Regions from separate parts of the Pseudarthrobacter sp. As-47 genome, predicted to be linked through region 2. Evidence: riboswitches for the same ligand, from Rfam matches in the RefSeq annotation. Region 2 holds a riboswitch; the other holds the start of a gene.
The links. A riboswitch is a leader RNA that binds a small molecule or an ion and turns the genes downstream of it on or off. The one in region 2 is predicted to bind cyclic di-AMP.

Region 1 (15,484 bases), on a different replicon from region 2:
TCCAGAACGCCGTCGAGGACACCAGTGTCGAACGTCGCTGTAGAGAGAACCCCGACGGCCTCTTCAATCAGGCACCAGGTCTCCGGTTTGTTGAAAAAGCGAAACAGCAGCGTCCGCAGCAGGATATTGTCGGGGTCTTGAGGTCCCTCATACTGAACACGGATAAGATCCTGGGACACCCGGTCCGCTGCACGGTAGGCGTTTGTAAAGCGGTGGGCAGTAAGGATGGGGTCCGCTGACCACGGGCCAGGCTGGCCGTCTAGTTTGCCATGGTAAATCCGCTGCCGTTCCGATGCGACAAACCAGTAACTTGCCAGGACAGGACTTGCGACCAGTTTGCGGGATCCTACGCGAATCGATCTCACAGCACCTCCTACAGGCATGCATTTCACTTAGAGGCACAATCTGATCGCGGAGTGTCAGTCGTGCGGCTGCTCACTCAGCCCAGCTTTCTAAGGTTCTAGATTACGCTCTCACCCGGGGCGGGATCAGCAGGTCCTCGGCAGTGTTGTCCGAGCCTGTGCTGATCTCCGAGGAACGAGAGACCTCCTCCCTAGTTGACTTCCTCCCAGGCTTGTGTCGCCGACAAGTGTCAATGGCCAATTCGTCCTTCTCACGCAGGTTCCCGAAAACATGGCAGGGCACCCCACAAGCTCATCACCAAGGTCGGCTGTCGGGTTCGAATCTAAGACTGTTCACCAGGCATGTGCAGGAACTGGTTTTCGCACCCTATTCTGACGGTCATTTCAATGTTTCCTGACGTCAGGTTGGGGTGTGCCCCAACTGGGCGCAGTCAGGGAGTATGACGATCGTGCTCCTCGTCTCGCAACTATCAATGACTATCGGTGCCAACGCACCCAGTTTCGGTACATAGTTCCAAGAATCAACGGGGTTCCCGGACTAACGTAGTCCGCTGTCATTTTCCGAAGGTGAGTGCACGAATGTCCGAAGTCCTGCTCACCGAGTGTTTTTGTCAACAGTGGTCAGCACGGAAATTCAGGCAACCTCAGCACAATCCGCCGGTCCGTACCCAAGCATTCATGATGGAACGGTGACCATTACAAGAACTGTCCTGTTATTCGTCTTGGCCGCCGCTGCTGAGATTGGAGGGGCCTGGCTGGTCTGGCAGGCCGTCAGGGAGGGCAAGGAGTGGTGGTGGGCCGGGCTGGGAGTCATAGCCCTCGGTATCTACGGGTTTGCCGCGACGCTGCAGCCTGATCCACACTTCGGCAGGATCCTCGCCGCGTACGGTGGTGTGTTCGTTGCCGGGTCGTTGGCCTGGGGCATGGTCTTTGACGGGTTCAGGCCCGACCGGTGGGACGTGGCGGGATCCGTCATCTGCCTGCTCGGAGTGGCAGTAATCATGTTCGCCCCGCGAAACGCTGGTTAAATTTTCCTCTGCCGCTGTAAGCAGGACGGGCGTTGAGTGGCGTGACTCAGGTTGGGGTACGGAGCCGCAAGGCGATCCAGAGCCCGCATCGTCGGCAAATATACGCCGGTTCGGTGCCGAGGGCATGAAGTTTTTCGCGTTGCATTGTTCGCCCGCAACAGGAACATTGGCGGTAAGTGTCAGAGGCCATGATTCCTCAGGGCTTCCATCACTTGATAGACCGTCGGTACACCGGCATGACCTTCGGGTGTGGGGTAAATCCGGCATGCGAGATCGTTGCTGGGTGCTCCGTCGGGGAAGATGTCGGCTCCGTCTGCTGTGATCGTAGGCGAACCGGCAAATCCGGTCCCTGCTGTATCGGCCGGGGATCTGATGTGCCGCAGATGGACTGAGACATCTTCATGCCCCATGGCTGCCAGGGCAGCTTCCACCTGCTCAAGTGCTTTTGCCGTGTTGGGGCAGTCCTCGATGTGGAGCAGCTCTATCCTCATACGGTCATTGTCCCCGCGCCTCACCGGCTATGTCGCGGCTGGACCATTTTCCATCGATCCAGCGCCGGGGGAAAGAAGCCCATCCATGGGGGACCGGCGGGCTTTCCGGATCAGACGCTACCTGCAATCAATGCGTGACGGAGAGCAGTGACGGAACCAACAACGCGCATTTTCATTTTCTAGAACGATGGATTTCAAGACCAGCTGAATCGAGAACCCTCAGCGTTTACCTCGGTGGCCAGGGTCCCTCTCGGTTCCGCGGGAGTGGTCAATGCTGCGGGTGGGCATTCGAATCACTCCTCTGCTGTTGTGTGGTCCTGAGCCGTCGTTTTCCCGTGTGGTCGGTCCGGCTTGGAGGTGGTCCTGCTGTGGGAGACGGTGATGAGGATTGCTGAGAGCGCGCCGGCGAGGAGCAGTACCAGACCGGCGCGGTGTTGGTCAGCAGCCGCGGAGGGTTCCCATGTGCGTGCAAGACCTGCGAACCATTCCTGTTCAATTCCTGCAGGCTTGAGGAAACGAAGGCCTGTCGCTCCAATTGCTGCTGATGTTGCGGTGAGGGCAGCGTTCCTGAAATTCCGGGATCCTGGTTTTTCACTACCGGACCGGATCGCAGTGACAAAGAAAACGCCGGCGGTGAGAAAAAGTACCAAGCTGGTTTCGTGCGCCAGATGTTCGCGGAGGCTCAGTTCAAGGGCAGGTGTCAGATAAAACAGGACGGTCAGCGATCCCAGAGTCAGTCCGGAAATCAGCGGCCCTGGTTTGGCAGTCATATGTGCAAACCACAGAATGCCTTCCCGTGGCCCAACGCTGCCGTCAGTCCGTTCCGGCAGAACTTTCAGGGCCAGCTTCAAGGGCCGTGCAGCCATAAGGAGGCACGGTATCGGCAGGGCCATTCCCATCGTTCCGGCGACATGGACACTAAGCAGGACGGGGCCGTATACGGCGGGAGGTCCGGAGGTGATAAAGGTCAGCAGTATCAGGGCACTGAACCAGCTAAGCAGGCAGCGTTTGGGCCACGCGATCCTGGCTCGACGGGCACTTGTGTATGCCCGCCCGTAGGAGAGCGCTGCGAGGATAGCTGCAGTGATCCACAGCCAGTCAGGCCGCCACTGGGTGAACCACACAGTGATATCGGGCTCAGGAGGCAGCAGGTATCCGGTGAGGATCTGGGCTGGAGTAGCGTCCGGGTCTGGTTCCAGCGGCACGGGTGAGGGGCTGCGGGCCAGAGCGACCGCAAGGCCCATGACAGCGCCCATGATCAGCAGTTCGACCGCAAGTACCTGCCACAGCAGACGGGGCAGGCGGCCAGAAACAGCCAATGCCGGTATGACCCGTCGCCGATGAATTAGGCCCAACAGCCCGAGGAGCAGGGTCCCGGCCGTCTTGGACAGGAGCAACGCGCCGTAGGGGGAAACCAGCCCGTCAATACTGCCCAGACGGTAGAGCGCACTGATGGTCCCCGTGACAACGACCAAGGCAAAGGTCAGGCCGGCGAGGACCGAAAAGCGCCGGAGGACGGTTTGTGCTGCTGTGTGGCCCGTTCCCGGGCGGGTGAGAGCGGGAATGGCGGCGGCAAGGGCAATGATGCCTCCGACCCATACGGTTCCTGCCACCACATGCAGGCCCAGGGCATTACTGGCGCCGATGTGATCAACGCTTCCCGCAGCATGGCCGATTGCTGCAGTGGCCGGGATGATGCTGCAAAGCGCGAGCACGGCGGTAGCCAGGAGCGCAACGGCTGAGCGCACGGCGACGACCAGCATACTGACCAGGACGGCGATGACCAGGATGGCCAGCCGGGCCCTGCCGGCCGCGACGTCGGTGACGAACAGCCAGAGCTGGTCCGTGAACTCGGCGTCGCCGCTCAGAGGCCGGCCTGCGATATCGGCATACGTCAGCAGGAGAACCGCCGCCGCGGCCAGCACCCATACCCCCGCTGCCCACGCCACTACTCTCAGCGCCACCTTGATTGAAGGGTGCTCCTTGGGACCATGGTGCCGGGGCAGGATAGCAGCGGCGAAAATCAACGTCCCGGCGACAGCAGCCAACGCGAGGTGATGCAGTACCAGGACCGGCGGCAGACCCCAGCGCACAACTGCGCCGGGGTCCGACAGTAAACGGTCCTGGGCTGAACCGGAGTAGCCCACACCGGCCAGGGCAGCCATGACGGCAGCGGCAAGAACGCCCGCGCTCCATGCCGCCACCGTCGCGGTCCCGGGAGGTCCCGTCCGTAACCTCAATTTCAGCCCTTCCGTAATTTCCGGATGCCGCACTCTCCGGGTGCCCATCTGGGGGTATGCGGCAGAACCGGAGGCGCTGGCGCCGGTATTTACAACCAGGCCGAGGGATCGACTGTCTGGCCGTTGACAACAACTTCGAAGTGCAGATGGCAGCCGGTGGAGTTGCCGGTTGTACCGGCAATCCCGATCCGCGAGCCGGTTTCGACCGCTTGGTTTATCTGTACACCGATCGTTTCGAGGTGGTTGTAGGTCGTTTGGAGGCCGTTCCCATGCTCAATGACAATGCGGTTGCCGCCGCCGTAGGGGCTGAATCCCGCTTCGATGACTGTGCCCTTGCCGGCGCTGAAGACTTCCGTGCCGCAGCCGGCGGCAAAGTCCTGGCCGGTGTGCAGTTCACCTGCCGACCCGGTCAGCGGATTGGTCCTGTATCCAAATGGAGAATTGGTCACCGGATTTAGTACCGGGGAGCTGAGCCTGGCTCCCGGCGCTGGAGCCGCCTTTACGGAAACCTGCGGGGGAGCTGGAGCCGCCTTTACGGAACCCTGCGGGGGTGCTGTTGCCTTGTCGGGGGAAGCTGTTTCTGCGGCATGCGTCTTTTGTTGCGGCGGAGCAGCAGGGCTTGGGCTGGTTGTCACCTCGGTCCGTTCGAAGTTCAGCTGCGCTCCGGCGGCGGCAGCCACGGGCACATAATCCGCTGGCGCGGTGGTTCCTGCTGCTTGTGTTTGGGGGAGGGTAGTGGCGCGCGGGGTGGTTGCGTGGGCGGAGGCCAGCGACGCTGTCAGGGCTACGCTGGAGGCAATGACTGCCAGCGCGGCCTTGCGTCCACGGTGGCGTGATGACCCGTCAGCGGACGGGTCCGCCCGGCGCCTGCCCTGAAGTGGTGCGGCGCGGCGCCGCCCACTGGCGGGCCTTGCCGTGGCGGGCGGGTGCGTACCGGGCACAGGGGAGTCCCCGGCAGGAGTGTGGATGTTCACAAAATGTCCTTCTGCCGGCGCCTGCGGGGTTAGCTGTCGGATTCGGGTCAGGAACAATAACCCGGCCCCTGCCCGCACGCACCGGACATGGCTGCATAGCGGTTCAGGGGCTTCACCCCAAGACGGCCGAAGGGCCGTCACTGATGGGTTCCCCACCTCTGCCAGGTGAACTTGAATGGGCCGGCCGGCTGGCAGAGTTCGGCGCACCGCCCGGGAAACACCCTGTTGATGGCATTTCCACCCCAGTATTGACCTTCCACCGCGGGGGAAGGTCAACACTGGAGGGAAGAACATCACATCCAGCGCCCGGATCAGCGGTACGGCCCGTCCCGGGCAGGCAGAATGGAAACAGAAGACATGCAACATAACCCTTGCACCGCTCCACGAGGTTCCTTATGACGAGCGGCAAGTCATCCAAACAGGCACGTCAAGACGGCGCTGCCAAACTGGCATTGGTGAAGGCACAGCAGGCGCGGCGGGCTACGAGACGCAGGATCGCCGCCGTGATCGGTTCCCTTACAGCGGTCGGAGTGGTGGTCGGCCTGGTCCTGCTCGCCCTGGTGAACGATCCAGCGCCGCAGGCCCGTGGGGACATTGAGGTTACCGGCCTGCAGACTTTCAGCGGCCTCAGCGCGAACCATGTCAAGGACCCGGTCAGCTATCAACAGGCTCCGCCGGTTGGTGGGGACCACTCGCCGGTCTGGCTCAACTGCGGCGTCTACGGCCAGCCGGTACCGGACGAGAATGCTGTCCACGCACTCGAGCACGGGGCCATCTGGGCCACGTACGACCCGGCAAGGATCACCGCTGCGCAGGCCGAAGCACTGCAGGGCGCACTTCCTGACACCTATGCCGTGCTCTCGCCCTTGGAAGGAACCAGCTCGCCCATCATGCTCACAGCTTGGGGAGCGCAGGTCGGGGTTGACTCGCCAGAGGACGAGCGGATCGAACTTTTTGTCTCCAAATACTGGCAGTCACCGGATGCACCCGAGCCTGGAGCCACTTGCACGGGGGGACTGGACGCCCCTGGGCGCAAGTGATGACGGCAAAATCTATGTTTTGGCGCGTTACCGCTGCCGGTGCCGCGCTGGTGTTGGTCTTGCTCGCCGGGTGGGCGGTTGGACGCCTGACTGCGCGGACCGGAGTCCCAGGCGAAGGCAGCCCGGAGGCCGGGTTCGCCCGGGATATGCAGACCCACCATCTCCAGGCCGTGGACATGAGCTTGACGGTCCGGGACCGCACCGAGGACCCCGAAATAGGCCAGCTGGCCTACGATATCGCCCGGTCCCAGCAGCAGCAGTCCGGCCAGATGTACGGCTGGCTCTCGGTATGGGGCCTGCCCCAGGCCGGATCCGAACCCTCGATGGCCTGGGCCGGCAGCCATGGCACTCACGGCGGAACGGAAACGAACGGGACTTCCGGCGTCACTCCGATGCCGGGAATGGCCACTCCCCAGGACCTGGCCAGACTCCGTCAGGCCGACGGCATAGAAGCGGAGAAGCTCTACCTTGAGCTGATGATTGAGCATCACGGGGCAGGGGTCGAGATGGCAGAAGCAATCCTTGCCCGCACCGATGATCAAGCCGTGACCTCCCTGGCCCGCTCCATTGCCACGGCCCAGCTGTCCGAGATCGGGTACATGGAGGAGCTTCTCGCCGCCCGCCAATAGGGCGGTCGAACGGTTTAGCACTCCCAGGATCAGCCCCCATTTGAGGGCATTTCCCTTACCGGTATTGACCTTCCGCTATAGGGGAAGGTCAACACTGGGTCTAAGAGCCTGACAATTTGCGACGGCTCCGGCCCTGTCAGGATCCCGGAGCGCTGAGAGGAACCCGCGTGCCAACTACGACAAAGGACCGGAGCAACCGGACAGCGTGGGCTGTCGGCGGTTTTTTCCTGCTCCATGTGCTGTGCTGTGGGCTGCCGCTGCTAATCGCGGCCGGCGCCCTGGGCGCGGCGGGCTCCGTTCTGGCAAATCCATGGGTCATTGCCGCCGCCGCGTTCCTGGCCGCGGGCGTCCTGGTCCGGGCGCTCCAGCGCCGCCGGAAAGCCGCTTCAGGGGACACGGAGGACTGCTGCGCCCCCGGTGCCGGGTCAGGTCCAGATCCCGTCCCGGGCAGAATCACGGCGCGCACCAACCGATGACGACCCGTCCGGCCGCGCGAACGGACGGGGCTCCGGCGCCGCCGAAATGGCCCTCAGTGCGGAATCTCCTCGCACTGCTGCTTGCCGCCGCATCAGCAGCAGCACTGCTCGTATCGTTGACGTCCAACCCGGCTACGCGGGAAGCCGGGGCGGGGGAGGACCCGGCGCTGGGCACCGGGTTTACCGCCCTGACAAGCCAGGGGGAGCAGGTGTCGGTGCCGGGATCGAAACCGAGCGTGCTCTTTTTCTTCTCCATTGAGTGCGGCGCCTGCGGGCCGGGAACCCGGGTGCTCGCCGAGGTCCAGCGAAGCTCTCCCGCTGCCGTGAACTATGTCGCCGTGGACATCGCGCCCTACGAAACGGCCGACCAAATCCGGGAATTCCTGGCCGGAAACGGGGCGTCATCCCTGGCCTTTGCCTCTGATACCGATACACGGCTCATTACCGCCTATGGCATAAACCAGGTAAGCACCGCTGTGGTCCTGGACGCCGCCGGCACGGAGGTCTTCCGGGCTGTGGAGCCAGACGCTGCGGAACTGCGGACGGCACTGGCCGCGACGGGAGCCGGCTAGGCGAAGGGCCTCACCCAGAGGCGGTCAGATGTAACTGCAGATTTGTTCAGCATCACAGCGCTGAGGGTCGGCCCCCTCGGCGGTGGCATATTGTTCGGCCACGGTCACCCGAAGCGCCGTGAGCTCCGCGATTTTCCGGTCCAGGTCCATCAGCTGTTTCCCCAAGACGTCCCGAACATGGGTGCACGGCGTAATGCCGTCATCGCGGATCCGCAGAATGCCCTGGATCTGCGCCAGGGTAAGCCCGGCGATCTGGCTGCGGCGGATAAATTCGAGGCGGCTGAGAGTGTCGTGCGAGTAGTCGCGATATCCGTTCGCGGAACGTTCAGCCGGCGGGAGCAGCCCCCGGTCCTCGTAAAACCTGATCGTCTTCGTAGTCATGCCGACAGCGTCAGCAGCTTCACCAATTCGCATTTCGGTTCCCTAATTTCGTTCCGAAAACGCACATAACCATTCCATTGTACTGGAAGGTTTCGCGCCGGACCTGTGCCGAGACAGGCGCTGCGACTCTGCTTGACCTTCCCCTGCGGTGGAAGGTCAATGATGGGTTGAAACGGACTACTGGCCGTCCGGTTTTGTGTCCGGCCCCCTGTTGGGGCTGACACGGGACCGGACATTGGAAGGGATGATCATGTCAATAAAAGCGAACGGCCGGGAGCGCCCTGTCCTGGTGCTTGCGACCGGCGCTCTACTGTCCTCCCTTGGTGTTGTGATGGTGGCGCTCGTGTGCTGCGGGATACCCGCTCTGACAGGCGCAGCCGGTGTACTCACTGCAGCCGGCGCAAGGGCTGGCAACCTCTGGATGGTCGCCGCCGCAGCCCTTGCCGCGGGGCTCCTGCTTTTGCAGGCGCAGCGCCGGACCAGCCCGCAGACGGATTGCTGCGCCCGCTCCCGTCCGGGGGACAGCCTGTCCGCGGCCGGTTTGAGGCCAAGAAGCCGTTTATCGCCGGAGCAGGAGCGGTTCGGGCTCCACCGGAGCGGTGCTTCTGCCGCTAAGGATGCAGGGTCACGGGCATGACGGGGGTTTTGGGTCTGGCGTTTCTGACCGGGATGCTGGCCACGGTGAATCCTTGCGGCTTTGCGATGCTGCCAACCTATCTGGCGTACTTCATTGGTTCCGGCCCCGGCGAGGGACGGAAACGGCCGCTGCTTGCAGGTCTTCGGGCCGGGGTTGCCCTCAGCGCCGGTTTCGCCACCGTCTTTGTTACCGCCGGCCTGCTCGCCGCTGTGGGCCTGCGGTCGGTCGCGTCGGCGCTGCCCTGGGCGGCAGCGCTGATCGGAGCCGTCATTGTGGTTGCCGGCCTTGGCATGGTGTTCGGATGGCAACTGCCCGGGACGAAGCTGAACCTGCCCCGGATTCTGAAGACGGACGGGACCGGATCGGGCCTCAGGGCCGTCTTCGGCTACGGCGTGGCATACGCGGTGGCCGCGCTCTCCTGCAGCCTGGCCCTGCTGCTCGCTGTCGTCGCCCAGGCCGTGTCCACCGGAAGCCTGGCCGGACTGCTGGCGGTCTTCGCCGCCTACGCCCTGGGCTCCTCGGTGGTGCTGGTACTTCTGTCCCTCGGTGCAGCGGTGGCCCGCGACGCCCTGGCACGCCACGTCCGAAAGCTGCTGCCCTTCGTCAACCGTCTCGGCGGAGCCGCGCTCATCCTCGCGGGCATCTACCTGCTGCTCTACTGGGTGCCGGCCCTCTCCGGCGGGCAGGCCGGAGGGATCATGAGCGGGGCGGTCACCGAAGCCAGCACCGTGCTGTCCGGTTTCATCTCGGGCAACTGGCCGATCATCGCCCTCACCGCGGTAGCCGCCGTCCTCGCCGCCCTTGCCCTGTCCCTCCGGCGCCGCAACAACAGCAAGGCCCAGCACAACAGCGGACCCGCGGAGGAGGCTGACAGCAGCGACAGCCCAGAATCGTGCTGCAGCCCGGAACCCCTTCTTCCCGACACAGCGCCAGGGCGCACCAACCAGCAAGGAAACCCATGACAACGACCAAAAACCACCGGCGAATCTTCACCATAACCGCCGTTATAGCCGCCGCGGCACTCATCCTGATCCTTTCCCTCACAGCACTGAACCGCGGGAGCGAAACCCCTCCAGCCGCCGGCCCGGTGGGCGAAAACAACGTGGACAGGATCGAGCTCACAGCCGTGGACGGCAAGGCCGTCACCGTCCCCTCCACCCGCCCGACAGTGCTGTATTTCATGGCCAGCTGGTGCTATACCTGCGTTCCGCAAGCAAAAGCGATGAAGGAACTGGAACAGCAATACGCCGACAAGGCAGACTTCGTCGCCGTGGACGTAACCCCGGAGAACACCAAAACCCAGGTGGACGAGTTCCGTGAACTGGCCGACACACCCGGATACCCCTTCGTTGTCGACCAAACCGGGGAGCTCACCCAAAAGTACGCGGTCACATCCCTGGACAGCACTGTCGTCATCGCACCTGACGGCGACATCCTGGGCCGGGCCGACGCCCGGCCCATGAAGACCGATGCCCTTAAGGCATTCCTTGACACAACACTTCCGTAGCAAACACCCAACTCTTCGCTTCCGCTCTTGACCTTCCCGTGCAGGGGAAGGTGCAAACTGGGGACAGCACGCACCAGAAGAACACCTCGGGTGTTCATCCAAGACTCCATGGAGGACCAATGCCTGAGGCAGCACCGGATTTCGATTTAGCCGTGATCGGTTCCGGCGGCGGCGCCTTCGCCGCCGCCATCCGGGCCACCAAGCTGGGCAAGCGGGTCGTGATGATCGAACGCTCCACGGTAGGCGGGACCTGCGTGAACACCGGGTGTGTTCCCTCCAAAGCCCTCCTGGCAGCCGCAGAAGCCCGCCATGTCGCATTGGACGGGACCGGAAGGTTCCCCGGGATCAGCACCACGGCGGCCCCGGTGGACATGGGCGCGCTGATCGACGGGAAACGCTCCCTCGTTGAAACCATGCGCTCGGATAAATACGTTGATCTGGCCGCCGATTACGGGTGGGACCTGCGTCATGGCACCGCGGTGTTCGCCGGCACCCCGGAGGAACCTGTCCTGGAAATCACCGGACCTGACGGCGCACGCGAGTCCCTGACCGCCGCCCATTACCTGGTCGCGACCGGTTCAACCCCGTGGGCACCCCCGGTGCCGGGACTGGATGAAGTCAACTACCTGACCTCGACCACCGCGATGGAACTGAACGAGGTGCCGGAGTCCCTGATCGTCTTCGGCGGCGGATACGTGGCCCTGGAACAGGCGCAGCTCTTTGCCCGCCTCGGATCGAAAGTGACCCTGCTGGTCCGCTCCAGGCTTGCCTCGCACGAGGAACCGGAAGCCTCCCGTGCCCTGATGGGCGTCTTCGCCGACGAGGGTATCCGTGTCGTCCGCCGCGCAGCCGTGACATCGGTCCGCACAGATCCGGCCACCGCAGAAATCATTGCGACCGCTACGGTCGCCGGGGGCCAGGAGGAATTCCGCGCCGCGAAGCTGCTGGTAGCCACCGGACGCCGCCCCGTCACCGACGGACTGAACCTGGACGCCGTCGGCGTCAAAACCGGCGACACCGGCCAGATCCTGGTCGAAAACACCCTCGCCAGCTCCAACCCCAGGATCTGGGCCGCAGGGGACGTCACCGGGCACCGGGAATTCGTCTACGTCGCGTCCGCTCACGGAACCCTGATGGTGGAAAACGCCTTCAACAACGCCGACCGTCAGGTCGACTACCGGCACCTGCCCCGCGTAACGTTCACCAGCCCGACGCTGGCCGCGGTCGGCATGACCGACAAGGAAGCCAACGAGGCGGGCATCCGGTGTGAATGCCGGGTCCTGCCCCTGGAATACGTTCCCCGGGCACTGGTGAACCGGGACACCCGCGGCTTCATCAAAATCGTTGCCGACAACAGCACCGGACGCATCGTCGGGATCACCGCGGTCGGCAAGGAAGCCGGGGATTTGGCCGCCGCCGGGGTGTACATCCTCGAGGCAGGGATGACCGTGGACCAGGTCGCGAACCTCTGGTCCCCCTACCTGACCATGGCCGAAGGGATCAAAATCGCCGCACAGTCCTTCACCACCGACGTCTCCAAACTATCCTGCTGCGCCTCCTGACCCTTGCCAGCTCCCAGCTAAGTCCCCACCTGAAGGAAACGAACGATGACGAACAACGTCAGCCAGGTCACCGACCGCCTCGCCTCTGCCGAAACCGGCATGCAGCCCTGGCTGTGGCTGCCACTGCTGAGACTCCTCGCACTGGGCGACCCTGTGGACGCAGCGGACCTTGCCGCGGCCACGGGCCGCCCCGTCGGAGAAGTCCGTGACGCGCTTGCGGCCATGCCCGACGTCGAGTACGACGGATCAGGCCGGATCGTCGGGATGGGACTGACCCAGCGCGCCACCCGGCACCGCTTCGAAGTGGACGGCGAACAGCTCTACACCTGGTGCGCGCTGGACACCCTGATCTTCCCCACCCTGCTGGGCGCCTCCGCACGGATCGAATCCGCCTACGACTCCGCCAGCACCCCGGTGCGCCTGCGCGCCGGCAGCGCCGGTGTCACCGGTGTTGAGCCGGCCACCGCGGTGGTGTCCCTGATTAACCCGGAAGACATCAGTTCCGTCCGCTCATCCTTCTGCAACCAGGTCCATTTCTTCGCCTCACCCGAGGAAGCCGAACCCTGGCTCAAGAACCACCCCGAGGGCACCGTCATCCCTGTCGAGGAGGCGTACCGGCTCGCTTCGGACATGGCCGGAAAAATGCTCTCCCAGAGCGACGCCCGGGAAACCGGAAAACCGGGGAACCGGGTCCAGAGCTGCAGCTGCTGACACACGGCGCCCCCCGGGCACCACAATGGGTGACGAAAAGACGTTTGACGAGCAGAACCCGAAAGATCAAACCAATCTGAAGGAGATCAGCGTGAACGAACATTTCGATGTGGCAGTGCTTGGTATGGGGCCCGGCGGGGAGGTCGCCGCGGACCGCCTGCTGAAAGCAGGGAAGAAAGTAGTCATCTTTGAGCGGGAACTGATCGGCGGGGAGTGCGCCTACTGGGCCTGCATCCCGTCCAAAACGGTCCTGCGGCCGCCGGAAGCACGCATGGAGGTACAAAAAGCAGCCGGTGTCAGCGGGGCCGAGCTGGACTGGGACGAAACAGCCAAATACCGGGACTACATGATCCGGAACCTGGACGACAAAGCCCAAGTGAACGGCTACGCGAAGCAGGGCGCGGAGGTGATCAAGGAAGAGGCACGGCTTACCGGACCCGGCCGGATCCAGGCCGGGGACCGCGAAATCACTGCCGAGCACATCATCATCGCAACGGGATCCGATGCCGTGATTCCACCACTGGACGGCCTGGACCAGGTCACCGCATGGACCAACCGCGAAACCTACACCGCCACCACCCTTCCTGGGCGCGCGGTGATCATCGGCGGCAGCGCAGTGGGAGTGGAAACGGCGACGTTCCTGGCCCGCTTCGGCGTCAAGGTCACCCTTGTCCACCGCGGGGAACGCCTGGTCAACAGGGAAGACGCCCGAGTCGGTGAACTGGCGCACCAGTACCTGCAGGAAGCCGGTATTGATATCCGGCTCGGAACCTCCGCTGCGCGGGCGCGGCGTGAGGGCACCGAGAGCATGGTCGAGCTCGAAACCCGCGGCGGAGAACCCGCCGGCACTGTCGCGGCCGACGTCGTGATCTTCGGTACGGGCCGTAAACCGCGCACCGAAGGACTTGGCTTCGAACACGCCGGGGTGAAACTCGGAGACCGGGGCGAAGTCCTGGTCGATGAACACTGCCGGGCCGGCGAAAACACCTGGGCCATCGGAGACGTCACAGGCATCATGCCCTTCACCCACGTGGCGAAGTACCAGGGACGGATTGCAGCGGATGCGATCCTCGGCCGACCACACAACGCCACCTATGAGGGCATACCGCGTGTGGTGTTCGCAGATCCTGAAATCGCCGCCGCCGGGCTGACCCAGCAGCAGGCCGAACAGCGCGGCATCCGCACCGCCGCAGCCGAACTCGATCTTGCCAACGCCATCGCCCGGCCCTGGACCTACGAACAGGACCCCCGGGGACACTTGGGCCTACTGGCCGACGCCGATAAGAAAACTCTCATCGGTGCCTGGGCGGTCGGGCCGATGGCCGGGGAATGGATCCACCACGCCGCCCTGGCTATCCGGACGCAGCTGCCCCTCGACACCCTGCTGGACCAGGTCGCTCAATTCCCGACCTACCACGAGGCCTATCAAACAGCCCTCGAAAAGCTCGACGTCCAGTAGCTCGTCAGGCTGGCACGCCCCCGGGCCGGGACAGGGCGCGGGCGGGATCACCTTCGAAGGAGAACGCCGTGAAGGTCAGCGAAGCACCTGAAGATCATGTCCATGCGTGGGCCGGCGGAAACGCCGGGACCGAAACACTGAATACCGACGCAATGAACCAGCAGGCCGCCCTCGCCGGGCGCGGCCTGCCCGATGCGGCGAAACAACGTGAGTTCACCGGCGGTGGTGGCCTCGGGGTACCTGAGGGTCTCCGACGTGGCATCGGCGGCCCATTCACGGGTGGTCACACCCGCAGGGACCACCTCCGGTGAGCGCCGGAAGCGATTTCCCTGACATCGGCGCTTTGGCCCCGCTCGGTGATGGACTCTCCGCTGCCCTGGTCGGACCCGCCGGGGCCATCGAGTTCTTCTGCCCGCTCCGATTCGATGCACCGGCCCTCGTCTTCCCACTCCTTGACCGCCACCTCGGAGGAACGCTCCACTTCGGCCCCGCCGATTCTGCGACAGAGCGGCTTTCCTGCAGCCGCCGGTACGGCGCTGCCAGCGCCGTACTAACCCTGGAATGGGCTTGGCCCGGTGGAAGAGCGAGGATGCAGATGGCAATGCGCTGGCCACCACCGGAATCGGGACAGGAAATCCTCTGGCTATTGGAGGGCCTTGAGGGTTCCCTGGAGGTTGAAGCCATCATGGATCTCCGCCCCGGATTCGGGGCAGACCCTGTCAATCTCACCGTCAACCCTTCCGGCGCGTACCTACAACACCCTGGGACGCCCATCGGGTTCGAAATCGACGGGCTCACATTGCATCAGGAAGGCCAGCACGCCCACGGCCGTGGGGTCCTGAAGGCCGGGGACCGGTGGGCGGCACGCCTGAAAGTCGGTTTGCCGGGCTCCTCACCGTCCGGTACCGGCACGGTAACCCCGGCCCATGTCGCCGCCACTATCAGTGCCACCGAAGAGGCTTGGCAGGAATGGGCCAGCCATCTGGTCTACGACGGGCCAGGGGCGGAGGCCGTCATCCGCAGTGCCATCACCCTAGAGCAACTGATATACGCTCCCACGGGAGCTGTCACAGCTGCTGCGACGACCTCCCTGCCGGAACAGATCGGCTCCGAACGCAACTGGGATTACCGATACACCTGGCTGCGGGACGCCAGCTTCACCCTCAACGCCCTCTACCAACTGCAGTGCAGGCCCGAGGCCAACGCTTACGCTTCCTGGCTGTGCCGCACCACTGCCGCCAGCGGCCTGCCCCTGCGGGTCCTATACCGGGTCGACGGCACGACGGAAATCCCCGAGGCGTCACTGACTGAACTGAGCGGGTACCGCAACAGCCGGCCCGTACGGGTCGGCAACGCCGCGGAAACCCAACTGCAGCTCGACAGCTACGGCGAGTTGCTGGACTGCCTGACGATCT
Region 2 (15,484 bases):
CAGCCCGGCAACGGGATCCTTTCCAGCATTGATCCCTTAGAGCCGGAATTGCCGGCACTGACGGTGGTCGATCTGTCGATCAGCAGGACATAGGGCAGCAGGACATAGAGACGTTCGCTGTTTTGCCATCACAACCTGCTGTATAGACCCGGAAAGAGAACCCAATGACACACGTACAGTCCATGCTGGAGGCCCACCCCAAGGACGTGGGGGGCATCGACAAGGCCAAGCTCGTGGAGTGCATCCAGACGTGCTTTGAGTGCGCGCAAACCTGCGCCGCGTGCGCTGACGCCTGCCTGCATGAAGAGATGGTTACCGAGCTCACCAAATGTATCCGCACCAACCTTGACTGCGTCAACATCTGTGCGGCCACCGGAAAGATCCTCTCCCGCTACGGTGACTATAACGCCGGTATCACCCAAGCGGTGCTGGAAGCATGTGGCACCGCCTGCAGGGCCTGCGCCGACAAATGCAGCCAGCACGCGTCCATGCACCGCCACTGTGCAATCTGTGCCGAGGCCTGCAGGCGCTGCGAGCAGGCCTGCGCTGACCTCCTCGCCTCGCTGAGCTGAGACGGGGGCGATTCTGATGGGACATACACAGTTTTCCCGCGCGGCTCGTCGTGCACAGCTCAGGGTGCATCCCACGAGCACATCACAAGAGGCACCCACAGAGGATCCGCAATTGAGTCGGATGCTGGCGGCGCACATCCACTGCGGACAGGCAATGACACTGGTCAAGGCACATCCGGTGCTGACAGCCGAAGGGCAGGCAAATGAGGACGAGGATGACGGCCAACTCATGTACCGGTGCGCCTGCGGGTTCACTTTCGATCTACCACGCAGCTGACCCCGGCCTGGCTCCAACGGCCAGGTGCAAAGGGATGAGCACTCAGTCGAGCGGCCGATCGTTATATGCCCCCCATCCCCTCGTGTGACCTGTAGTGCACGCGGGAGATTGCAGCGAACGGGTCGTATGTAAAGGGCTGACGGCGCTCTCTGAAGTCAGCCCGTTGCCCCTTCACGGTCCGGTGGCACCCCAACCGCACTCGGCATCCCGCAGGGGGTACTCCTACGGGATGCGTATCATGGGGCAGTCCTCGTTCCCTGCGAAAAGGTAGTTTCCCTTTGCTCAGCCAGCATGATGCCTCAAACCCGGATCCGGGTCCGTCCGCGCCGGTTCGATATCCCGGCCAGGGGAAGCTTGTTTCCGCTTCAGCCCGGCGGTTCGGTTACCGCCGGGCACCGCGCTGGGTCAGGATCGGCGGCGCCGTCGCTGCGGCGGTATTGGTCGCTGTCCTGGTTTTCGGCGGGTACTGGGCGTCGCGGCTCCAATCCAACATCACCGCGTCCTCGCTCGGAGCCGGCGGGCACAGGTCCGAAGGACCGGTTAATGACCGTACGGACCGCCTGCAGATCCTCGTCCTCGGCACAGATACCAGGGATGGAGACAACAGCGGATTCGGCACCGCGGACCAGTCCTCCGGTTACGGGCAATCTGATGTCATGATGCTGCTGGACATCTCCGCAGACAATAAAAACGTCAACGTCGTCAGCTTTCCCCGTGACCTGCTGGTAGACGTTCCTGCCTGTACCGACGCCGAAACCGGCCAAAAGTATGAGGCGCGCCCGGGGGCAATGATCAACAGCGCCATGGCGCAGGCCGGCATCGGCTGCGCCATTGACACCGTGAACAACCTCACCGACCTGGAGATCGACCACTTCATGATGGCGGACTTCAACGCCGTCAGGGAACTCTCCAACGCCGTGGGCGGGGTCGAGGTGTGCGTCAGCGATGCTGTCTCCGACCCCGGCTCCGGGCTGCGCCTGCCCGAAGGGACGTCGACGGTCAAAGGAAAGCAGGCGCTTGCATTCCTGCGGACCCGCCACGCCTTTGCCGACGGCGGGGACCTGGGAAGAATTAAGGCCCAGCAAGCGTTCCTCGGCTCCCTGACCCGCAAACTCAAGACCGAAGGGACCCTGGGCAAGCCTCAGAGGATGCTCGGCATCGCCGACGCCGTAACAAAAAACCTGACCGTCGATGAAGAACTCGCCTCGGTCCCGGCGCTGCTGACCATCGTCGGCAGGCTCAAAACCATCGACCCGGGAAGGGTCAACTTCATCACCGCCCCGACCGTCCCTGCCGCTGATCCAAACCGGCTGGATTTCGACGAGCCCGCAGCCACGAACCTTTTTGCCGCCCTGCGCAAAAGCGCCGACCTGACCGAGCCCGCCCCGGACAAGGATCCCACCGCGGATGAGTCCACTGACACGCAACCGGAACCTGCCTACGACAAGGCTCTGCAACCCGTAACCGTAGCAAACGGCACCGCGGTCCCCGGCCGGGCAGAAGATGTTCAGAACATCCTCACCGGCGACGGATACACCAACATCAGCGGCTTCCAAGCCCAGGTGACGGAGCAGACCATGGTCTATCACGGCACCGGTTTCAACGACGTGGCGGCCGACATCGCCGCCATGTTCGGGCTTCCGGCAACACGGGTGCAGCCCGCCGGGGTCCCGGGCGTCCAAGTCCATGCCGGCACCGACTTCGCCTTCGGGACAAAGCCGGCCGTAGAGCCACCGTCACTGACAGACCACGTCAGCCAAACAGCTGAACAACAAACCTGTCAGGAGACTAACCCCTTTGGTTAACCAACCGGCCGGGAAGGTACTTCCCCACACGGTGCAGCAATCAGCCAACATTCAGTGCTGCATGGCTGCCGGGCCCCACGCCTAGGACGGGCCGGTGCTGGCGGTGGGCGAGATGAACACCCGAGCCAACCAACAATTCCTCGATCCGGGGCGCCGAGCCCCGTAGGCGGACGCCCACGACAATCGACCTCGAACCTGGTGGTTGTGCTGGACCAATCCAGGACAGCTTCGGGCGGCCGATGAATGCAATCCCGCACGAGCTTCGTGAGGCCGGTGTTCGAGGAGGATGCTAACGCGCTCCGGATTCCGAAAGGTGAGGGGTTTCCCGATCAAAAGGGGATGGAGGCCATTTCCAGGGAGGGGCCGCCGTCAGGGGGTAGAGAATGTGCGTAGGTCAGAATTCGACGACTTCAAATTCGAGGAGGTCCGCGCCCGTTGCCACCGGTGAGCTGCCGCCGCCGTCGTGTTCGCCGGCCTTGCCGTTCCGCCAGTTCTGGGTAGTCCTCTTCGGTTGACCACGTGCTGACAACACATAGCGGTCATAGCCCTTGACGGGGCGGTGCAGCTGGAAGCCTTCGAATCCGGGCTGTCCGTCCACGGCGTGCGCCCGGCCGGAGAATCGATGCTCGAGCTCGGGGCCCTTGCCTTCGGGGACGTGAATGGCGTTAATCTGCACACCAGACATGGTCTTCCTTGGATGTGGGTTGGATCAGCGCCGGGGGCGCTTCTTCTGCCGAATCAGCAGACTCTTACTAGAGGTCCGACAGGCCGGTTCCTGCGTCATCAAGGCACGGGGAACGCTTGCCGGCGGGGACCCCGGTGGAGCGGAGGCAGGTGCATTGCGGTCCTTTCACGGCCGGAAGTGATGCCCAGACAAAACGCTGCATCTTGTTATAGAGCCCGAAGTCCAGGACTGCTCCGTCCAGCCTGGGCGCGAGATCGGTGCTGACGCTGATATTCACCCCCGGGCCCAGAGGGGCGGGACCACTGTGCTCCGGCGCTGCAGGCCGCAATTCGCACCGTAGCGGCTTACGCGGCAGCGTCCTTGAGAAGTACAGGCCCTGCTTCCGGCATCCGCCGGGACCCAAGTAGCAGTGCAGCGTGCCGCCGAACACCCCGATCATTTCCAGGGCCGCATCGGTGAGAAAGAACCGTCCATGGCCGGGCACCTCAGCAACAGTGAGTCCCGATGGCACGCTCCCGGTACCTTCCGGCTGCCCAGGCACGTCGACTGGCGCAGCCACACCGGCAGCTTTTTTACCCCTAACAGCCATAGCCAAAGATGCGGAGGTCCAAAAGGGTGATCATCACAAGCCTTCCATCAGGTTCCGAAAGCGGTGATTCAACGATACCCTTATTGCGTGCATATACGTGCACGTATGCACTTGGAGGGCGTCGGGATGTTGTCGGTTCTGCGTGATGTGACGTACAGGCGGTTGTTTGCCGCGCAGGTGATCGCGCTGCTGGGCACGGGTTTGCTAACGGTCGCGCTGGGGTTGCTGGCCTTTGACCTGGCAGGCAAGGATGCCGGGGCGGTGATGGGCACGGCGTTGACGGTCAAGATGCTCGCCTATGTAGGGTTGGCGCCGGTGATCAACGCGCTGGTGGCACGTTTGCCGAAGAAACCGGTGCTGATCGGTGCGGACCTGATCCGGGCGGGCATGGCGTTGTGCCTGCCGTTCATCACCGAGGCGTGGCAGATCTATGTGGTGATCTTCCTGCTGCAGTCCGCCTCGGCAACCTTTACTCCGGCGTTCCAGTCCCTGATCCCTGCCGTGCTGAAGCAGGAGAGGGATTACACGCGGGCGCTGTCGCTGTCCCGGCTGGCCTATGACCTGGAAGCCCTGGCGTCCCCGGCCATCGCCGCTCTGCTGCTGGGGGTGCTCAGCTACAACAAGCTGTTCCTGGGCACGGTCGGCGGTTTCCTGTTCTCCGCGTTCATGGTCATCATCACCACGCTGCCAGCCACCGGGACACAGGCTGGAGAGCCGTCGTCGTTGTGGCACCGCACCACGCTCGGCGCCCGGATCTTCTGGCGGACCCCTCGGCTGCGGTCCCTGCTGGCCCTGAACCTGGTCGTCTCCGCCCCGACCGCGCTCGTGCTGGTCAACAGCGTCGTAGTGGTCCGCGACGTCCTGCACCGCCCGGCCACCGACCTGGCCCTGGCCCTGGCATGCTTCGGCATCGGCTCCATGCTGGTGGCCCTGGGCGCTTCCCGGCTGCTGGAACGCCTCGGGGACCGGGCGGTAATGCTCACCGGCGCCGCCCTCATCCCGGCGGCCCTGGCCGGAGCAACGGCCCTGCTGTTCCTGCCCGCCGGCGCTGCGACCTGGTGGTGGCTGCTGGGGTTGTGGTTCCTGCTCGGCGCCGGGAATTCGACCATCCTGACGCCGTCGTCGCGGCTGCTGCGGGAGGCTTCGACCGAGGAGACCCGGCCTTATGTATTCACGGCCCAGTTCTCTCTCTCACACGCCTGCTACATCATCAGCTACCCGCTGGCCGGGATCGCCGGGGCGGCAGTCGGGCTGGGTCCGGCCGCGCTGGCCTTGACACTTCTTGCGATGATAGGGGCTGCAGGAGCATTCCTGTCCTGGCCCCGGCGCACCGCCGGAGCCGGACCCGCTGAGAGTTTGGAGCAGGGTGATGAGCAGTCAGCCGGACCACGGCCTCAGACCCGCGCCTGAGAAGCCGTCGCTCGTCCATCGCGTCGCCCCGGGCCCGCAGCTGCTCGAAGCAGCCGCCGGAACCCTGCGGCTGCTCGCCGAACCCACCCGCCTGCACCTCTTGTGGTAGCTCGCCGACGGGCCCAAGACCGTCACCGAACTCACCGCCGCGTCCACGGCCCCACGGACCGTGGTCAGCCAGCACCTGGCCAAACTGCGGCTCAGCGGCCTGGTCGATACCCGCAAGGACGGCCGGCATGTCATCTACTCGCTGCACGACGGGCACCTCATCAGGCTGATCCGCGAAACCTTCAACCACGCCGACCACCGGCTTACCGGCGAACCAACCCACGACTAATCCAGATGTTCCGGACGCCGCATGATTTGTTTGTAGTGCCCGGGTCTGAATACTGTCCGCCTCCTTTCGGCCTCATCGTTGCCTTTATGCGCCAATGGCTGTGCTCATCCTGGCAGGTAACTGCCCTTCTAGTCCGGGAGCCGGCTTTGCCGGTGGACCTTTAGTGCCCGTTCTTTCGCCCTGTAAGAGGTGAGGGCTGCGCGGGGACGTCCGGCCGCTTTGAACAGGTCAGCGGCCCATTCAAACTCGGCGGCGGCAGCGAGGTATAGGCACTCATCAAAAAGTCGGCGCCCGATCTGATGGCGGACTTGGGCTTCCCTGAACTTCGTGCGTGCGGCGCGCAGTGCCCGTTCCTGCATCTGGGCGGCGTCCCGCCAGCGATACAGCCGTTGGTAGGCGTAAGCGAGAACGAGCAGGGCCCGGAACGGGTCCGTGGAGTCGGCCAGCAGTTGCTGGGCTTCGCTGACTGCTTCATCACCCCGTCCCAGAAGGGACAGAACCCAGACACGTTCCAGGTCCGTGCAGTCTTCCAGGCGGGCTTCCATTGCCTCCCGGTCCACGACCACGTCCCGCAGCGTGGCTGGATCCACGAACCAGACCTTCTCCTGCTGCTCCATCAGTCAGCTGCCTACCTTGCCATGATCAGCCCGCACGTAACGCACGTGAAGGCGATCAGCCCGGCAGTGTTCATCGGGCAGTAGGCGGGGTACGGAAGATATTGCCGCCGTCAGTGGAGACGACGAGCCCTTCAGTGGTGGCGGCCCAGATCGCTGGTTTGCCTTCAGTTTTTTTCACCGCGGTGATTGCCTGGACCTGTCCTTTGATCGAGCCCGTGCGGGTCCAGGTGCTTCCGGCGTCTGTTGAATAGTGGACGGCACCGTCGGGTTCGACGCCGAAGATTTCGGTGCCGCTGGCGAACGCAACGAACTGAACGATGGGGGCCTCTGTGTTCAGTGCCCAGGTTTTTCCGCCGTCGGTGGAGCGCTGGAGCCCGTCGCGGGTGGTGGCGAGAACAGTGTCGGTTTCGGGATTGCCAGCGAGAACGGCCGGTACAAAATCGGCGGTGGCCGGGGACCAGGTTTTCCCGTCGGGGCTGGTCTGAAGTGTCCCGTCGTAAGCAATGATCCCGGACTTGGCGGTGGCAAGGGCGTGGAAGTCCGATTCGCCTTGGCGGGACAGCTGCTCCCACGTTTTTCCGCCGTCCACGGAGCGGATCAGGCCCATGGGGTTGGGCATGTCCGAGCCGGGGCCAGGGTGCCCGGAAGCATAGAAGACACCTTGATCAGCGGCAGCGGTGAATCCCATCAGGTCGTTGGTCTCACCGATCTGGGTGGCGGAGGACTTGGGCTTGGTGACGTCGAAGAGGCCTTCATGGGTGGCCAGCAGGACCTGATCCGTTTGGCTGTTCACGCTCAGGCCGTGGACATGGGAGCTGGGAAGGCCGGCGCCCGCGGTGGACGGTGCGGTCGCAACCGGTGAGCCGGAGGAACAGGCGGACAGGGTCATTACAAGGACGGCGGCCGCGGAGAATCCAACGGCGAAACGTCCTCGGGTCATAAAACACAGGGGCACGGGGAACTCCAAAGTGGTCCGGGAAATGAGGGGGGAAGGCGCCGGCCCCACGGGGGCAGGGCCGGCGCCGTGCTGATGTGCTGGCTACAGGGCGGCCAGCAGGTCTTTCATTTCCTGGATTTCAGCTTCCTGTGAGCTGACGATGTCCTTGCTGAGCTGGACCGCGTCAGCGTTCTTGCCGTCAGTTGTTTCGGTCTTGGCCATCATGACGGCGCCCTCGTGGTGGGCGATCATCTGGGTCAGGAACAGCTTCGCGGCCTCGGTGCCCTGGGCGGCCTCAAGCTTTGCCATGTCGTCCTCGCCCATCATGCCCTCCATGCTGTGTGCCGAGGGCATGTCAGCGGGCATCTGCGTGGGCTGTCCCCAGCTTTGAAGCCAGCCGGTCATCTTCTCGATCTCCGGCCCCTGGGCTGCCTTGATCTTGGTGGCCAGGTCCCTCACGGCGGCGGGGATGCCTTCCTTCTTGAGCATGATGTCGCTCATGGCCACAGCCTGGGTGTGGTGCGGGATCATCATCTGCGCGAACATGGTGTCCGCATCGTTGAAGTCCACCGAAGCTGCGGCCGTGGTCGCCGGGGCTGACGTCGATGGCATCGCCGAGCTGCCGTGATTCATGCCGGGCATGCTGGTTGCCGGACTTCCGGCATCAGAGCCGGCGGAACATCCGGCGAGGGCGATTACTGCTGCGATAGCGGCAGCGGAAATGGCCAGGGTCTTTTTCATGAAAATCAGGGTCCTCAAAAGTATCAGCGGCGCATGGGCGCGCCTTTGGACTGCACGTGGAGGCGGCCCGGAAGGGCCTGTCTTGATGCATGCCGAAGTGGCTGGAGAGTATGCGCTGCGGGCAGGACACGGCGCCGTCAGTGCCGGTTTACGTCCGGCTGATACAGAGGTCACCGGGAGAGGGGCTGTCCGGTGAGTAGGAATAGTTGATGTTGGCTGCGGCCCCCACCCCGAACTCCGGCAAGGCGTAGGGCGCCGTTCCGGGGGCAGGGGCGGTCAGTGTGGTGTTTCCCGGGGCCAGCACGCAGACACTGACCCCGGCAGACATTTCAGGGCAGGAACCTGCAGGGGCGCAGGACGACGGCGACTCAGGTGCTGCCTGGGTAACGGCCGTCCCGTCCGGGGACGCCCCCGTTGCATGAACTTGCCCGGCCGGGTTTCCCTGCACGCCCATGGACGATCCGGCGGCTGCTGCCGGCATCGTGTGCGCGGCGCTCATGTGGTGCGCCCCAGTCATGATGTGCATGCCGAAAATACCGGCAATGATGGCCAGGGCCACCGTCAGGAAGCCTGCACGCAGGAGGAACGCGGGGAAAGGTCCACGCGATAATGCGGTCACAACAGTTCCTCCCTTCCGTGCAGGTTGTACAGGGTCTAAGCCTACCGGCAGGAGCTTTACTTGCCGGTCACAGCCTCTTGTCCAACGTATCTGGGAGGCTGCCAGCGGCACGGACACGACGTTGTAGCCGGTGGCCCAGATCAGGTTCTGCCACATCTTCCAGTAGCTGGCCCGGGAGAGATCCACCATCGACAGCACAGCCCGGGGATCGTTGCCGGCCAGCACTACTCCAGCGGATTCCATGGCGACGTCTGTGCCGGCGCCGATCGCGATGTCGGCCTCGGCCCGGGCAAGTGCCGGTGAGCCGTTCACTCCGTCACCGACCATGGCTACCTTCAGACCGCGGGCCTGGTGGTGGCCGTCGTGGCCGCCGCCGTGAGGCTGGGTGTGGTCTTCCATGGTTCCTCCTTGAGAGGAGACTCCGCCTCATCCCGGAAGGTTCGCTGCGCGGGAGGCTGGAGAAGTTAGTTGCCGATGAGTGTGTAGCCGGCGCAGGTGACAGCCTCAGGCACAGCGGAACTGTCGGCTTGCTGCCGACAATCAGTCGGGAACGGCCGCCCCGGAACGAGGTCAAAAGAGGCCGATTCCACACCCTCAAGGGCGGGGACACGGCCTTCCGGACGGTCTGCACGCAATGTTCGCAGGTCAGACCCTCCACTGCGAATTCGGCGTTACTGGCGCCGGCAGCCGTGGCTTATCCGGAAGAGGCTTGGGTTGGGCAGCAGCTGCAACAAGTAGCGGCTGAGACGGGGGGCGGTTCAGCGGTTTCAGTTCCACGCATGTCAGTTTCCATTCCTTGAAAATGAAAATGAAAATGAAGATGAAGGCGATGGGCGCTGGGGTTGAACGGCTGTGAAAGGCGGCGCGGTGGGACATACCACTTTACGGACAACACCTCGAATAAACCCCCTGGGGGTATATCGGCAAGTGCAAAGTAAGAACATGCCGCCCGGTCCGTTATGCAAATGTGACAAGTGGGGCTGCTGTGACGTAGGGTCTAAAGCCGTGCCGGTTTCTCCGAAGGCGGCATTCCCTCGCAGACTTGCCTAACTCTGCCGCTGCCCGGGATCCGTTCGCAAATTCGTCCGGCAGAGACGGGGAACCCATATTGGCCTGCTTCCGGCAGACCTTGGGGTGAAGCCGTGCCTGGTGCATTCGTGCATCACCACGGCCGGGTGTCTCCCATCCGAATCCGACAGCTAACCTCGCAGGCAGTGGGAGAGGCCCTTTCATGCCCATTCGCAAAGTTCACGGCCGCCGTCGCGCGGTCCCCGTCCACACGAACGCCTTCGCAGTCCTGACAAAGTCCGTCGCTGACAACGTCGGCGGTGTGGGCCGCCAGGCCGCCGTCATTGCAGCCGCTTCCGGCCTCGTGCTGACCAGCGGTATTGCCGCCCAGGCAGCAGACGCCCCAACCCAGCGTGAAGCGGAGCCGGCATCGGCAACAAACCTGGAAGTCGCCAGCCAGGTACAAACCCCGCTCAGCGCGGACGCTACAGTCCAGATCACCTTCGAGCGTCCTGTCGTGAAGACAACCGCAGCGCCTGTGGTGGAAGCACCCAAGCCCGTTGAGGCCCCCAAGGCCGCCGTTGCCGCGGCGCCTGTTGTTGCGAAGGCAGCTGCTGCTGCCCCGGCCAAGGCCCAGATCACCGTTACCCCTGCTGCTGCCGCTCCTGTTGCAGCACCGGCAGCCGGCGGGATCAACGCCACCATGGTCTCCTCCGCCTACGCCCAGATCGGCATGATCCAGGACTGCACACGACTGGTCGAGAACGCGCTCAATGCTGCAGGGATCCCCGTGGGCGACCTCGGCCCGATGCAGTTCATGAACTACGGCACCGTTGTCTCCGATCCGCAGCCCGGTGACATGGTCATGCAGCCCGGCCACGTAGGCATCTACGTCGGCAACGGCCAGGTCCTCAGCTCCGGCCTCAACGGAAAGAACGAAACAGCCGTCCACCCCCTGACCTGGATGACCTCCAAGGGTGCCGTCACCTTCGTCCGCCCAGGCAAATAAAAAACCGCTGAAGGCCGGTGATTCAATGCCTTGGGGGCAATGAATCACCGGCCTTCGGCGTATCCCGGCCGGGTCAAATCCGCAGCCCGGATGTTGGACCCATCCCCCAGAGCATGGAGGATTCACTAAGTGCTGTAACGTCGGATGCGCTGAGCGCCAGCTGTAGCAGCCCGGCCATCGCGCCGAGCCTTGCTTTTCCTCAGCGGCCGCTTTTTAAAAGGGATACATGAACGCCAACACTCCAAGCCAGAACTCTGCCGCTGTTCCTCAGCCTGGTGGTGACCCTGTTCGTCCACATGGTATGCCCCTCGGAGCGCGTCGACTCGTGCTCATCGGAGGCTTGTGCATTCCGATCGGCCTGGTAGCGGGGCCCTTCCTCTTCGGCATCCAGATCATCGCCGTGGCCGGCATTGTGGCAGTGAGTGTCGCTCTATCTCACGGGAACGGCAAGGCATGGTTCACGCGGTGGCCACGCCTGACAACTGCCGCCGGCGTGGCCTGGATTGCGGCCACGATTGCTTACTGGCTGACCATCATGGTCGCTGCGGACGCCGTGGTTCCGGTTTCGAAAGCATCTTCGGTGTTTTTTTCCGTCGGCATCGCCGCCTTCGCCATGATGGCGGCGGCTGTCCTGGCCAGTACCGTGGCCCGGGTCAAATCGGGCAGGCTTCAAGCCGCAAGCGCCTGACCACACCGCCTGCCGACGTCCAAGAAAAAGGCGTCAGATGCGTGGCGAACGAGCCGCATCGCCAACAGCAGCACCAATTTGCCGGTTAGCGGGATCCGCCACCAGGGCCATCGAATGACATTCAGTTACGCCGGACCACCCCTTATCGAGCGAGGAAGAATGAACCTGATGCCAACCGTCTGGACCAGCGAAGGATATGTTTCGCTGACCACGACACCTCCGCCGAGCCCTGAAACGAACGGACTGAGGCCAGGCCTTACCCAGAACATGGTGACGCCGGGATTGCTGGGGTTTGTCATGACCGCGTTTATGGTCATCGCCGTCGTGACCCTCATGGTCTCGATGACGCGCCGGATCCGCCGCCTCCGCTACAGCGAGCAGCTCCGTGAAGACACCACCACGCAGCCCGGCCAGGGGACGCACCGCCTGCGCATCGCTGATTCTTGAGTACAAGATTGCTTGAATACAGCGATAGCTGTACTTTGGATTCGTGCAAACGCTCATGCAGGCGCCGGTGCTGGCCCGCTTCGGTTACGCGGTCTCCGACCCGACACGCGCCCGGATCCTGTTGACCCTCTCCGATGCTCCGGCCTACCCCTCGGATCTTGCGGACTCCCTGGGTGTGTCCCGGCAGAGCATGTCCAACCACCTGACGTGTCTGCGCGGCTGCGGCCTGGTTGTAGCCGTCCCTGACGGCAGGCGAACCCGGTACGAACTTGCGGATGCCCGTCTGGGCCACGCCATCAAGGACCTGCTCGGTATTGTCCTGGCAGTGGATCCGTCGTGCTGCGCCGCGGACGGGGAGTGCTTCGCGTGACAGCCGTGCTGCAGATTCCGAACCAGCAGCGGCGGGCTGTCCTGTCGCGGAGGATCCGGTTGTTCGCGGCAGCGACCATCACCTACAACGTCATCGAGGCCGTGGTCGCGCTCTGGGCCGGTGGAGTCTCCGATTCCTCAGCTCTGATCGGGTTCGGGCTGGATTCGGTGATCGAGGTGACCTCCGCCCTGGCCCTGTCCTGGCAGTTCTCGGCCAAGGACCCCGAACGGCGTGAGCACCTGACCCTGCGGATCATCGCCATCTCCTTCTTCGCCCTCGCCGCGTTCGTGGCCGTGGACGCGGTCCGGTCCCTGACCGGCGGAGGCGAGGCCCGGCACTCGACGCCCGGCATCATCATCGCAGCCCTGAGCCTTGCGATCATGCCTGTCCTGTCCTGGGCGCAGCGCCGCGCGGGCCGGGAACTCGGGTCCCGCACCGCCGTCGCCGACTCGAAACAGACGCTGTTGTGCACCTACCTTTCAGCGGTTCTGCTGGTGGGCCTGGTCCTGAACAGCACCCTGGGCTGGTGGTGGGCCGACGCCGGCCACATGTTCACAGACTCTGCCGGCCTGCTGATCGCCCTGATCGCCGCGTCGTGGTCACAAATCATGGACGACATCCTCGCGCGGGGTGCGGATCTGGCAGTCCGCGCGGTAGCGGCCGTTCTCGTCGCGTCAGTGATTGCCGGGATCGGAATGCTCTTGCGGCCCTTCGTGCAGCGGCGCTTGCAGAAGCAAGAACGGCCCTCGCGGACCAGGGTGTTCACCGCCCTGTACAGCCTGTCCGTGGCCGTGTTCGTCGTGCTGGTACCCATCACTTTGGTGTTTCCATCAGTGCGGGTGGTGGACGTGCTCGCGAGTCTCGGTGTGGTCTCCGTCGCCGTGGGATTCGCCTTCAAAGACGTTCTGGAGAACCTGCTCGCGGGGTTCCTGCTGCTGCTGCGGGACCCGTTCAAGTCGGGGGACCAGATCAAAGTGGCCGGCTACGAGGGGACGGTGGAGGGCATCACCGTGCGCGAAACCCTGCTGCGTACCACTGACGGCGAACGCGTGCTCATTCCCAACGCGCACGTCTACACGGGCGCGTTGGTCGTGCAGACGCACTACCCGACCGTACGACTCACCTTCCGCCTTCTCGTCGATCCGCACGCCAACCCCGACCTGATTCGCACCACCGTCACACAGGCACTAACGCCGCTCAACGCCGAAGGTGCACCTCCCCCCGATGTCGTCCTGAGGGGCGCTAGGGAGGGAGCTCTCGAAATCGAGGGCCCGCCTGTGGTCCAGATCCGACCGCGCATCGCGAACCGCTGCCCTGGACCGCGCCCTCCCGGCGGCACTGCAAGCATTTCGAGACGCGGACATCGACCTGGACCAGCCGCGGACCGTCTTCGTTCACGAGACCCACGAGGACAACCCCGGCAGCGGCGATCGCGGCGACCCCATGTAAGGGCCGGGGAAGGCCTCTAGCAGCCGGAGAGGTTGATAACCCGTGAACATTGCCCTGCGGTGGGCCGGGCACTGCAACTACAGGCCGGGCTTGGAGGATGTTGGCTCAGCTGTGCTGGTCTCATCGCTGGTACCCGCATAGTCCGTCGCTGTGCAGGAACAGTGCCCTGTCCGTTGTCTTCCGGCTGAAGCCAGTGCAAGCCGCTGTGCATGGCAAGCACGTCAATGGGCCCTGAGAGCCATGGGCCGCGGTTGCCGCGGCTTCTATGCTGAACTTTTGCGCCTCCACCCCGGGGGTCTCATCGACGAAGTCATCAGCTAAGCGGCCGCGTTTGCCCAGGTTGCCGGCAGCACGCTGCGCCTGGCGGTCAGGGATGGACTGTCGAGCGGCTTACCGCGGACCTGAAAAAAGATATGCCGCCGGACCGTGATCGATGCCGTTGGCGGAGCGATCATGGCCCAGAACCGGTGCAGCCATAACGAGCGTTTAAACTGCCGGCCAAAGCCTCCGGGCACCAGAACCAAAAGCTCCACGTGGCGGACCTCATAGCCGGGCTTGGTGTCACCCCGACAATTCCCTGCGCCTCGCAGGACTAAGACACTGAATCGGCTCCGCGTATGCCGGACGAGTCAACCGATCACAAAGCGCGACACCCCATACGTCCCCGAAGGTTACCTGTCCTGAAGCCCAGGGGCACGGCGACAGCCAATGCCTCTCGGGGATACGCTTACTATGAGCGAGTGCGTGCGCCCCATCTTACTGTTGCCGCGCATGCCGGATTCGGCTGCTGACCGTTGATAGAGGCCTCGTTGTTGCCGGATCATACTGATTCTTATTCCGTCGTTTTCTTCCGGGGAAGGATGACACACGGGGAGCTTAAGTTGCGTGTGAGTCCAACATCTGCGGCTGGTCCGACGGTCTGTTCCGAATCCACGGATAGCCATCAGCGGTAGTCAGGAACACCGTATCGCAACGTCTTCCCTTCATAGATTTTCTCGCTCAACGTCTTCACCGCAGCGGTGGTGTGTTGCTCGCGGCACGATTTAGGAGTCGACGTTCACGCCAAGCCTCTTGACTAAACGTAGACTCCTGCAGCAATGGCCAAACAAGGCACACCTCCGTGCAAACATTCTCGAGGTTAAGGCCTCCGCCTCACGGGGCGCGGGAGGGGAACCCCGTGCCACTATCGGTGGGGTGTTGACTCCTTGCTGGCCTCACGGCCGGGTGGTGCGGCGGTGATTGCGTCCGATATCGTGCCCGAGAGATCAGGGCTGAGTCGTGGAGGATCCCAGGGTGACGGTGATTTGTTGTTGTTTGCCGCCGCGTGTCAGGGTGGCGTCAAGGGTGGCACCGGCGGGTTGTTCATGCACGGCGGCTGTCAGTTCGGAGGCGTCCTGAATGGCGCGGTTCCCGAGGGCTGTGATTACGTCGCCTTTCTGAATGCCGGCTTTGTCCGCTGCGGATCCTGCTGCTACGTCTGCGACGGCCGCGCCGATGGAGAAGTGGGATTTTTTGCCTGCCGCTTTCGGGGTGATTGTCACGCCTAGTTGGCCGTGGGTGGCGCTACCGTGCGTGGCGATTTCCTGTGCGATCCTTGTGGCATTGTTGATCGGGATGGCGAATCCGACGCCGATGTTTCCGGCGGAGGTGCCCGAGGATGAGTTTCCGCCGGCTGATGCGATGGCGACGTTCACCCCGATGATCTCGCCTTGGGTGTTCACCAGTGCACCTCCTGAATTGCCGGGGTTGATTGCTGCGTCGGTTTGGATCACGTTGAGGCTGACGTTGCCGTTGGTTGTCGGTGCGGAGCTTTGTGAGCTGTCCGGTGGGGCAAAGCTGAAACTGCCGCCGCTGTCGGGTTGCCCGGAATCGTTTGCGGGGTTGTTGGGGATGGCCGAGGATGCAACGCTGATGGTCCGGTTAA

Region 1: it holds a riboswitch for cyclic di-AMP, as region 2 does, so the genes downstream of both, AC4BCK_RS21105 (M23 family metallopeptidase) here and AC4BCK_RS09245 (NlpC/P60 family protein) in region 2, are expected to answer to the same signal.

The regions. Positions count from the first base shown of each region.
Region 1 covers NZ_JBYZMU010000002.1:39,454-54,937, forward strand. Annotated here, with positions in the region: gene AC4BCK_RS21085 (nucleotide kinase domain-containing protein) at 1-383, opposite strand, end outside; gene AC4BCK_RS21090 (YnfA family protein) at 1,052-1,390, shown strand; gene AC4BCK_RS21095 (thioredoxin family protein) at 1,570-1,881, opposite strand; gene AC4BCK_RS21100 (bifunctional copper resistance protein CopD/cytochrome c oxidase assembly protein) at 2,175-4,085, opposite strand; gene AC4BCK_RS21105 (M23 family metallopeptidase) at 4,211-5,095, opposite strand; cyclic di-AMP (ydaO/yuaA leader) riboswitch at 5,099-5,273, opposite strand; gene AC4BCK_RS21110 (thioredoxin-like domain-containing protein) at 5,551-6,135, shown strand; gene AC4BCK_RS21115 (DUF305 domain-containing protein) at 6,135-6,764, shown strand; gene AC4BCK_RS21120 (hypothetical protein) at 6,932-7,240, shown strand; gene AC4BCK_RS21125 (TlpA family protein disulfide reductase) at 7,297-7,812, shown strand; gene AC4BCK_RS21130 (heavy metal-responsive transcriptional regulator) at 7,837-8,226, opposite strand; gene AC4BCK_RS21135 (hypothetical protein) at 8,525-8,830, shown strand; gene AC4BCK_RS21140 (cytochrome c biogenesis CcdA family protein) at 8,827-9,792, shown strand; gene AC4BCK_RS21145 (TlpA family protein disulfide reductase) at 9,789-10,337, shown strand; gene merA (mercury(II) reductase) at 10,457-11,899, shown strand; gene merB (organomercurial lyase MerB) at 11,945-12,610, shown strand; gene AC4BCK_RS21160 (dihydrolipoyl dehydrogenase family protein) at 12,702-14,069, shown strand; gene AC4BCK_RS21165 (hypothetical protein) at 14,117-14,356, opposite strand; gene AC4BCK_RS21170 (hypothetical protein) at 14,353-14,550, opposite strand; gene AC4BCK_RS21175 (glycoside hydrolase family 15 protein) at 14,671-15,484, shown strand, end outside.
Region 2 covers NZ_CM177088.1:1,983,562-1,999,045, forward strand. Annotated here, with positions in the region: gene AC4BCK_RS09185 (hypothetical protein) at 1-93, shown strand, start outside; gene AC4BCK_RS09190 (four-helix bundle copper-binding protein) at 165-572, shown strand; gene AC4BCK_RS09195 (LCP family protein) at 1,128-2,654, shown strand; gene AC4BCK_RS09200 (antibiotic biosynthesis monooxygenase family protein) at 3,049-3,339, opposite strand; gene AC4BCK_RS09205 (peptidase) at 3,407-3,850, opposite strand; gene AC4BCK_RS09210 (MFS transporter) at 4,055-5,338, shown strand; gene AC4BCK_RS09215 (hypothetical protein) at 5,298-5,447, shown strand; gene AC4BCK_RS09220 (hypothetical protein) at 5,508-5,675, shown strand; gene AC4BCK_RS09225 (hypothetical protein) at 5,804-6,292, opposite strand; gene AC4BCK_RS09230 (F510_1955 family glycosylhydrolase) at 6,363-7,232, opposite strand; gene AC4BCK_RS09235 (DUF305 domain-containing protein) at 7,332-7,970, opposite strand; partial or broken gene AC4BCK_RS09240 (heavy metal translocating P-type ATPase) at 8,686-8,940, opposite strand; cyclic di-AMP (ydaO/yuaA leader) riboswitch at 9,624-9,817, shown strand; gene AC4BCK_RS09245 (NlpC/P60 family protein) at 9,821-10,606, shown strand; gene AC4BCK_RS09250 (hypothetical protein) at 10,947-11,294, shown strand; gene AC4BCK_RS09255 (hypothetical protein) at 11,463-11,741, shown strand; gene AC4BCK_RS09260 (ArsR/SmtB family transcription factor) at 11,785-12,111, shown strand; partial or broken gene AC4BCK_RS09265 (cation efflux transmembrane domain-containing protein) at 12,108-12,701, shown strand; gene AC4BCK_RS09270 (mechanosensitive ion channel family protein) at 12,807-13,580, shown strand; gene AC4BCK_RS09275 (S1C family serine protease) at 14,826-15,484, opposite strand, start outside.